DNA from 2 places in the Streptomyces sp. NPDC054872 genome. Region 2 is predicted to be linked to the other one. Evidence: riboswitches for the same ligand, from Rfam matches in the RefSeq annotation. Region 2 holds a riboswitch; the other holds the start of a gene.

Region 1 (4,180 bases), on a different contig from region 2:
GTGCAGGTTCAGGTGCGAGACGTCGCCGCCGAACATGCCGGGCTGGGCGAGGCCCACCAGGGCGTTGAGGTTCGCCCCGTCGACGTAGACCTGGCCGCCCGCCTCGTGCACCTGGGCGCAGATGTCGGCGACGTGCTCCTCGAACACACCGTGCGTGGACGGGTAGGTGATCATCAGCACGGACAGCTCGTCGCGGTGCTTCTCGATCTTGGCGCGCAGGTCGTCGACGTCGATCTCGCCGTCGTCGCTGGTCTTCACGACGACGACCTTCATGCCGGCCATCACGGCGCTCGCGGCGTTGGTGCCGTGCGCGGAGGACGGGATGAGGCAGACGGTGCGCTGGTCGTCGCCGTTGGCGCGGTGGTAGCCGCGCACGGCGAGCAGTCCGGCCAGCTCGCCCTGCGAACCGGCGTTGGGCTGGAGCGAGACCTTGTCGTACCCGGTGACCTCGGCGAGCCGCTCCTCCAGCTCACGGATGAGCGTCAGATAGCCCTGCGCCTGCTGGGCGGGCGCGAAGGGGTGCAGCTGCCCGAACTCGGGCCAGGTGACCGGCTCCATCTCGGTGGTCGCGTTGAGCTTCATGGTGCAGGAGCCCAGCGGGATCATGCCGCGGTCGAGCGCGTAGTCGCGGTCGGCCAGCTTGCGCAGGTAGCGCAGCATGGCGGTCTCGGAGCGGTACTGGTGGAAGACGGGATGCGTGAGGTACTCGTCGCCGCGCAGCAGCCCCGCGGGGAGCGAGTCCGCGGTCTCCGCGTCGAGCGCCTCGACGTCGCCCTCGACCCCGAACGCACCCCAGATCGCGGTCAGTTGCTTGCGCGTGGTGGTCTCGTCGCAGGCCAGCGAGACATGGTCGGCGTCGACCTGGTGGATGTTGACGCCACCCTCACGGGCCGCGGCGACGAGCGCCTCGGCCCTGCCGGGCACCCGCACGGTCAGCGTGTCGAAGTACGCGCCGTGCACGACCTCGACCCCGCCGGCGGTGAGCCCCGCGGCGAGCACGGTCGCGTAGCGGTGGGTACGCCGCGCGATCGCCTTGAGGCCCTCGGGCCCGTGGTAGACCGCGTACATTCCGGCCATCACGGCGAGCAGCACCTGAGCGGTACAGATGTTGCTGGTGGCCTTCTCGCGGCGGATGTGCTGCTCACGGGTCTGCAGCGCGAGCCGGTAGGCCTTGTTGCCGTCCGCGTCCACGGAGACACCGACGAGCCGCCCCGGCAGGCTGCGCGCGAACTTCTCGCGCACCGCCATGTAACCGGCGTGCGGGCCGCCGAAGCCCATCGGGACGCCGAAGCGCTGCGTCGTTCCGACGGCGATGTCGGCACCGAGCTCACCGGGCGAGGTGAGCAGCGTCAGGGCAAGGAGGTCGGCGGCGACGGAGACGATGGCACCGAGCTCGTGCGCCTGCTCGATGAGCGGCTTTATGTCACGTACGGCACCGGAGGCGCCGGGGTACTGGATCAGGACGCCGACGACACCGCGCTCGGCGACCTCGGCCGGGATGCCCTCGCTCAGATCGGCGACGACGACCTCGACCCCGGTCGGCTCGGCGCGGGTCTGGATCACGGCGATGGTCTGCGGCAGCGCGTCGGCGTCCACGAGGAAGACACCGTCCTTGACCTTGCCCATGCGCCGCGAGAGCGCCATGGCCTCGGCGGCGGCGGTTCCCTCGTCGAGCAGCGACGCACCGGAGGTGGGCAGCCCCGTCAGCTCGGCGACGACGGTCTGGAAGTTGAGCAGCGCCTCCAGGCGACCCTGGGAGATCTCGGGCTGGTACGGCGTGTAAGCGGTGTACCACGCCGGGTTCTCCATCACGTTCCGCAGGATCACCGGCGGCGTGAAGGTCCCGTAGTAACCGAGTCCGATCATGGAATCGAGGACCTGGTTACGGTCGGCGAGGGAGCGCAGCTCGGCGAGCACCTCGGCCTCGGTGCGCGCCCCGGGCAGGTTCAGCGCCTCGGCGTTCTTGATCACATCCGGCACGGCGGCCGCGGTCAGCTCGTCGAGCGAGCCGTACCCGACCTGCGCGAGCATCTTGGCCCGTGCTTCCACATCGGGACCGATGTGCCGCTGCTCGAAGGGGATGCCCTGTTCGAGCTGGGAGAGCGGGATACGAGGTGTGGCGGTCATTGCGGAGGCCTCCTGGTCTGACGCGACCTGCGAGGGGCACCACGGCGCGGGTACCCGGACGGCCTCCCCCTCTGTCATCTCAACCTGAGAGTTTCACCGGTCCGTGCCCCGCGAGAGGCGTCGTACCGGCTTTCACCGTCGGTGAGGAAGGGGACCGGACGTGCCCGCCCGACGCCCGCCCTACTTTCCAGAGTGACCTCGTCCGTGCGGTACAGGGGCCTGAGAGATTCCGGGGAGGAGTTGCTCCTTCGGCGCCTCCGGTGTGTCTCGACCGGAGAGCTCTCCCGCACGGGGTCAGCAGCCAAGCGCCAGCCTACCAGCGAGGACCATGGCCGTTCCCTCGAGTGGCCGCCTGCCCCGAAGTGCTCTTTCGTAGTGATTGCGAACGAACGAGGATGAGTTACGCCCCACTTCGACATGCCTCGACCAGTTGGAGGGCCCGTGCAGACCGACATCGATCCGCGCAATTTGATCGGCCGGAAGGCGTTCGACCGGAACGGGGCCAAGATCGGCACGATCGACGAGGTCTATCTCGACGACGCCACCGGAGCCCCGGAGTGGGCGGCCATACGCACGGGCCTGTTCAGCCGGGACACCTTCGTCCCCCTGGAACCGAGCGAGCTCAGGAGCGACGGCACCCTGCACATCCCCTTCGAGCGCTCACTGATCAAGGACGCCCCCGATTTCGGTGTGGGCCGCCACCTCTCCCCCGAACAGGAACTGCAGCTCTACCACCACTACGGCCTGGACATCACGCCCCCGCCGTCCACGCCACCGCCGGACAAGGACTTCGGCAACATCGCAGGCCGGGAGAAGCCCTGACGCCCGCGCGGCAGCGCAGGTGACCCCGGTGGGCAGGCACCACCGGCGTCACGACGGCTCCACCGCCTCGGGAGTCGCCACCAGGGGCAACGGCTCCGCGGGCTCGAGCGCCGGATCATCCGTACGGAACGTCCGCACCCGGCCCGGCGCCGACGACTCGGGCGTCTCGAAGCGCACCGTGACCCGCCCCAGGCCGCTGCCCTGCACCCACCCGTGCCCGTACTCGGCATGCCGCACATCGTGGCCGGCCGCCCACCGCCGCTCGGCCGGAACGGCCGGCTCCGCCACCGTCTCGGCCACGGACTGCGCCGCGGGCTCCCCGGCCCGCTCCTCCTCCGCCTCCTGCTGCGTCTCCAGGGCCTCCGCGGCCTCGGCCCGGGCCTCGGCCTGCGCCTGGGCCTGCGCTTGCGCGAAGAGATCCTCCTGCGTGTAGTCCGCGAGCCCCGTGACGCCCACCCCGAGGAGCCGCACGCCTCCGGTGGTGTCCACGGACTCCAGGAGCCGCGCGGCGGCCTCACGCACCACCCCGGGGTCGTCCGTGGGCCCGCGCAGCGTCTCGGAGCGCGTCAGCGTCGAGAAGTCGAACCGCCGCACCTTCAGGACGATGGTCCGCCCCGAGTGCCCGGCGGCCCGCAGCCGCTCCACACACCGCTCGGCGAGCCGCGCGACCTCGCCCCTGACCCGAACCCGGTCATGAATGTCCACGTCGTACGTGTCCTCGACGCTGACCGACTTGGATTCCCGCTCCGCCACCACGGGCCGCTCGTCCCGCGCAAGGGCCATCGCGTACAGCGCGCTGCCGTGCGACTTCCCGAGGAGCCGTACGAGCTCGTCCTCGCCCGCCTCCGCGATCTCCCCCACGGTCGTGATCCCGCCCCGCCGCAGATGATCCCCGGTGGCAGGACCGACGCCGGGCAGGGTCCGCACCGGCATCGGCGCGAGCAGGTCCCGCTCGGTGCCCGGCACTATCAGCCGCAGCCCGTCGGGCTTGGCCTCCTCCGAGGCGATCTTCGCCAGCATCTTGGACGCGGCGAGCCCCACCGAACCCGCGAGCCCCGTCACCGCCTTGATGTCCGCGCGCAGCCGCTCGCCCACCTCCAGCGCGGACGCCCGGTCGTCGGCCACCCCGCCCGCCTCCAGGTCGACGAAGGCCTCATCCAGGCTGAGCGGCTCCACCAGCGGCGACAGCTCCCGCAACAGCGCCATCACCTGGTCGCTGATCTCGCGGTAG
Region 2 (4,180 bases):
GAGACCGCCGACCACCTCGTACGAGCGGTTCCAGCCACTGGCGGAGAGCTCCTGGGCGGAGGTCACGCACGGCGCGTACCCGAGGCCCTCGACCTCCATGTTCCCGTACTGCGCGTCGGGGGATCCGGCCTGGCCGTGCCAGAGCAGCATCCACACCTGGTCGGCGGCGAGCGCCCGCAGGAGCGCCTCGTAGGCGTCGTAACGCCCCGGCGTCACCTGGCGCAGCATGTGCTCGACCTGCCCGGCCGCAGCCGTGCCCGACGCACTCACCCTTAACCGCCCCTTCGCGATGACCCGCTGACCCGGTGGAACTCCGGGTCATGAAACCAGCTTAAGCGGCGATCCTGACACCGACTTGACGTACGGCACCCTCACACACGTACCTGCACATGTCCTTACACATGTCCGTGCTCGTGTCCCGGAGTCCGGCCGAAGAAGGGACGGACCCGCTCGCGCATCCAGTCGGCGACCGGGTCCTGGGCCACGTCGAGCAGCACCAGGTTCACCGGCCAGGCCACCGGGGCCTGCCCCAGGGCACGGCCCACGGCCTCCATCGGGAGCTCGCGCGCGTTGCCCTCCCAGGAGGTCAGTTCGACGCCGACGAACAGCGAGGGGTCACCGCCCTCGACGCTCGCCAGGCAGCGGCGGGCGCTCAGGACGATCCCGGTGGCCTCGAACTCGCGCGCGGTGGCGGACAGGAAGTCCACCGGGTCCTCCTGCCAGTCCGGTTCGAAGAGGCGTACGCGGCCGCCGGTCGCGGGCCCGTCCAGCGGAGTGCGCCCGGCGCGGCAGAGCTCGGCGACGGCGGGCGGCGGCAGTGGCACACCGACCGTGCCGTCCGGGTTGACCGCGATACCGAGCTGCGGGGGCAGGCCGCGCGCGAACTCCACGGCGGGCGCCACCGTGCAGCCCATGCGCCCGCCGGTGGCCTGCTGGAACTGCTGCTCGGAGCTGAAGACGGGGACGTAGGCCTGGCCGTCGATCTCCAGCGTGGGCAGGTCGAGGGTGCCGCTGTCCGGTGCCCCGCCGTTCGGCAGCGGGACCCAGACGTGGCTGCGGCCGAGCACCTCGACGATGCGGGCCCCGGCGGACGCCCGGGGCGCGCCGGGAGTGCCCAGGGATGCCGCGAGCACCTCTTCGAGTTCGTTGCCCGGCCATCCTCCGTAGGGATGGGCGTGCGCCTGCGCCGGAATGTCCATCTCTTCTAACCCCTGATCGGTCCCGCTCTGCCTGCGGCACGACCCTAACGCGGCGGGCGGCTCAGCCCCCGAAGCCGATCCCCCGCAGCACCCCGGCCGCCGCCCGGTCGAGGAGCACCGCCGAGCCGCAGCCGCGCGGCAGGTCGCCGCGCTCGGCGGCGCCGACGAGCCGGCCTACCGTCCTGCGGTGCCGCGCGAACGCGTACCGCGACACGCCGCGCCCGCGCGCGAGCTGCCCCTCTATGGCGGTGTCCGGCGGCACGTCGAGCAGCAGCAGGTGCAGGGTCGTGCCGCGCCGCGCCGCCTCGCGGGCCAGCCAGCGGCGCACCCAGGTCTGGGTGCCGCAGTCGTGCACCACGATGCCCTCACCGGAGCGCAGGGCTCTGCGCAGGCCCGCGTAGTGCGCGATGCGGACCAGCGGGCGGTACACCGCGTACGGCAGCAGGCTCGGCATGCGCCCGGCCCAGCGGTCGCGGGTGTCCTGCGAGTCGATGCGCGGGCCCGCGACGGCCCTGCGCATCAGCGTGGACTTGCCGCTGCCCGGCAGACCGGAGACGACGATCAGGTCGCCCTCGCCGAACGTCAGTCGGTGCGGGCTGTGGCCCGTCCGCTGCCGCAGGTCGCGGACGACGGCCGCCGGCAGGGGGCCGCAGCTCTCCCTGGTGGGGGCGGCGGCCTGTTTGGGCAGGGCCACCCCCGTGTTGGTCGCGTAGACGCTCGTCCTGCGCACCGTGATCGGCCTCCCCTTAGCGGTCACGTACCTGCTTCCCGCAGCTTCCCCGGCAAGTGTAAAGAGAAGGTAATGCGGGACAACAGCATTACTGGACTGGCACTGCCCTGTGACGGAGGCGCGTGCAATGATGTGCGCGCAAACTCCATACAGGCCGTTTGAATCCGCGCGGGAGAGTTCCCGGTGGCCGTCGTAGGACGCACCGGGGCGCCGAAGGAGCAAGTCCCTCCCTTGAATCTCTCAGGCCCCGTACCGCGCGGGCGAGGCACATCTGAAAAGCGGGCCGCCTGTGCGGCTCCACCCAAGGTGCAAGTCATGACCCTCATACGTACGGGTCGTGGTGAACCTCTCAGGTTCCGATGACAGATGGGGAGGATCGACCTCGCCCGTCATGCCCCTGGGAGTTCCACGAATGAGCACTGCCCCCCGTCTGACCGCACTCGATGCCGTGCATCGTGCGCTCGGCGCGACCATGACCGACTTCGCGGGCTGGGACATGCCGCTGCGGTACGCGAGCGAGCGTGACGAGCACAACGCCGTGCGCACCAAGGCCGGTCTCTTCGACCTCTCCCACATGGGCGAGATCACGGTTTCCGGGCCCGAGGCCGTGGACCTCCTGAACTTCGCGCTCGTCGGCAACATCGGCTCCATCGGTGTCGGCCGCGCCCGCTACACGATGATCTGTGCCGAGGACGGCGGGATCCTGGACGACCTGATCGTCTACCGGCTCGGCGAGACCGAGGCCCCCGAGTACATGGTGGTCGCCAACGCCTCGAACGCACAGGTCGTGCTCGACGCGCTCACCGCCCGCGCCGAGGGCTTCGACGCCGAGGTCCGCGACGACCGCGACGCTTACGCGCTGCTCGCCGTCCAGGGCCCCGAGTCCCCCGCCATCCTGAAGTCCCTCACGGACGCCGACCTGGACGGCCTGAAGTACTACGCGGGGCTGCCCGGCACGGTCGCGGGCGTGCCCGCGCTCATCGCCCGCACGGGCTACACCGGCGAGGACGGCTTCGAGCTGTTCGTCGCCCCCGGTGACGCGGAGAAGCTGTGGGGCGCGCTGATGGAGGCGGGCACGCCCGTCGGCATGGTCCCGGCCGGCCTCTCCTGCCGCGACACGCTCCGCCTGGAGGCGGGCATGCCGCTGTACGGGCACGAGCTGACCGCGGAGCTGACGCCCTTCGACGCGGGCCTTGGCCGGGTCGTCAAGTTCGAGAAGACCTCGCAGTCCGACACCTTCGTGGGGCGCGCGGCGCTCGCGGCCGCCGCCGAGCGCGCCGAGGCCGCTCCCCCGCGCAAGCTGGTCGGTCTGGTCGCCGAGGGCCGCCGGGTCCCGCGCGCGGGCTTCTCGGTGGTCTCCGACGGCAAGGTCATCGGCGAGGTCACCTCGGGTGCCCCGTCCCCGACACTGGGCAAGCCGATCGCCATCGCGTACGTCGACGCGGCGCACGCCGCCCCCGGCACCGAGGGCGTGGGCGTGGACATCCGGGGCACGCACGAGCCGTACGAGGTCGTGGCGCTGCCGTTCTACAAGCGCCAGAAGTGACACCCCGCACAACAGCCTCGTCCATCAGCACTCCCCCGCGTACAGGAGAATTCAGGTCATGAGCAACCCCCAGCAGCTGCGTTACAGCAAGGAGCACGAGTGGCTCTCGGCCACCGAGGACGGTGTGGCGACGGTCGGCATCACGGAGCACGCGGCCAACGCGCTCGGTGACGTCGTCTACGCCGACCTGCCCGAGGCCGGTGCCGCGGTGACCGCGGGCGAGACGTGCGGCGAGCTCGAGTCGACCAAGTCGGTCAGCGACCTGTACTCGCCGGTGACCGGCGAGGTCGTCGAGTCGAACCAGGACGTCGTCGACGACCCGTCGAAGGTCAACTCCGCCCCGTTCGAGGGTGGTTGGCTCTTCAAGGTACGGATCTCGGAGGAGCCGAAGGACCTGCTCTCCGCGGACGAGTACACCGAGTTCTCCGGCAGCTGAAGCCCCCCGAAGACCCTTAGGGACCACCTGATGTCGCTTCTCAACACCCCTCTCCACGAGCTGGACCCGGACGTCGCCGCCGCCGTCGACGCCGAGCTCCACCGTCAGCAGTCCACCCTGGAAATGATCGCCTCGGAGAACTTCGCTCCGGTCGCCGTCATGGAGGCCCAGGGCACGGTCCTCACCAACAAGTACGCCGAGGGCTACCCCGGCCGCCGTTACTACGGCGGCTGCGAGCACGTCGACGTCACCGAGCAGATCGCGATCGA

What was found. A riboswitch is a leader RNA that binds a small molecule or an ion and turns the genes downstream of it on or off. The one in region 2 is predicted to bind glycine.
Region 1: another riboswitch for glycine. It lies ahead of gcvP (aminomethyl-transferring glycine dehydrogenase); the one in region 2 lies ahead of gcvT (glycine cleavage system aminomethyltransferase GcvT).

What each region holds. Positions count from the first base shown of each region.
Region 1 covers NZ_JBSGYY010000027.1:9,121-13,300, reverse strand. Annotated here, with positions in the region: gene gcvP (aminomethyl-transferring glycine dehydrogenase) at 1-2,127, opposite strand, end outside; glycine riboswitch at 2,325-2,424, opposite strand; gene ACWGIH_RS28425 (PRC-barrel domain-containing protein) at 2,569-2,949, shown strand; gene ACWGIH_RS28420 (DNA polymerase IV) at 2,998-4,180, opposite strand, start outside.
Region 2 covers NZ_JBSGYY010000046.1:43,195-47,374, reverse strand. Annotated here, with positions in the region: gene ACWGIH_RS37515 (enhanced serine sensitivity protein SseB C-terminal domain-containing protein) at 1-270, opposite strand, end outside; gene ACWGIH_RS37510 (enhanced serine sensitivity protein SseB) at 396-1,199, opposite strand; gene ACWGIH_RS37505 (AAA family ATPase) at 1,261-1,935, opposite strand; glycine riboswitch at 2,089-2,194, shown strand; glycine riboswitch at 2,195-2,305, shown strand; gene gcvT (glycine cleavage system aminomethyltransferase GcvT) at 2,342-3,475, shown strand; gene gcvH (glycine cleavage system protein GcvH) at 3,534-3,911, shown strand; gene glyA (serine hydroxymethyltransferase) at 3,942-4,180, shown strand, end outside.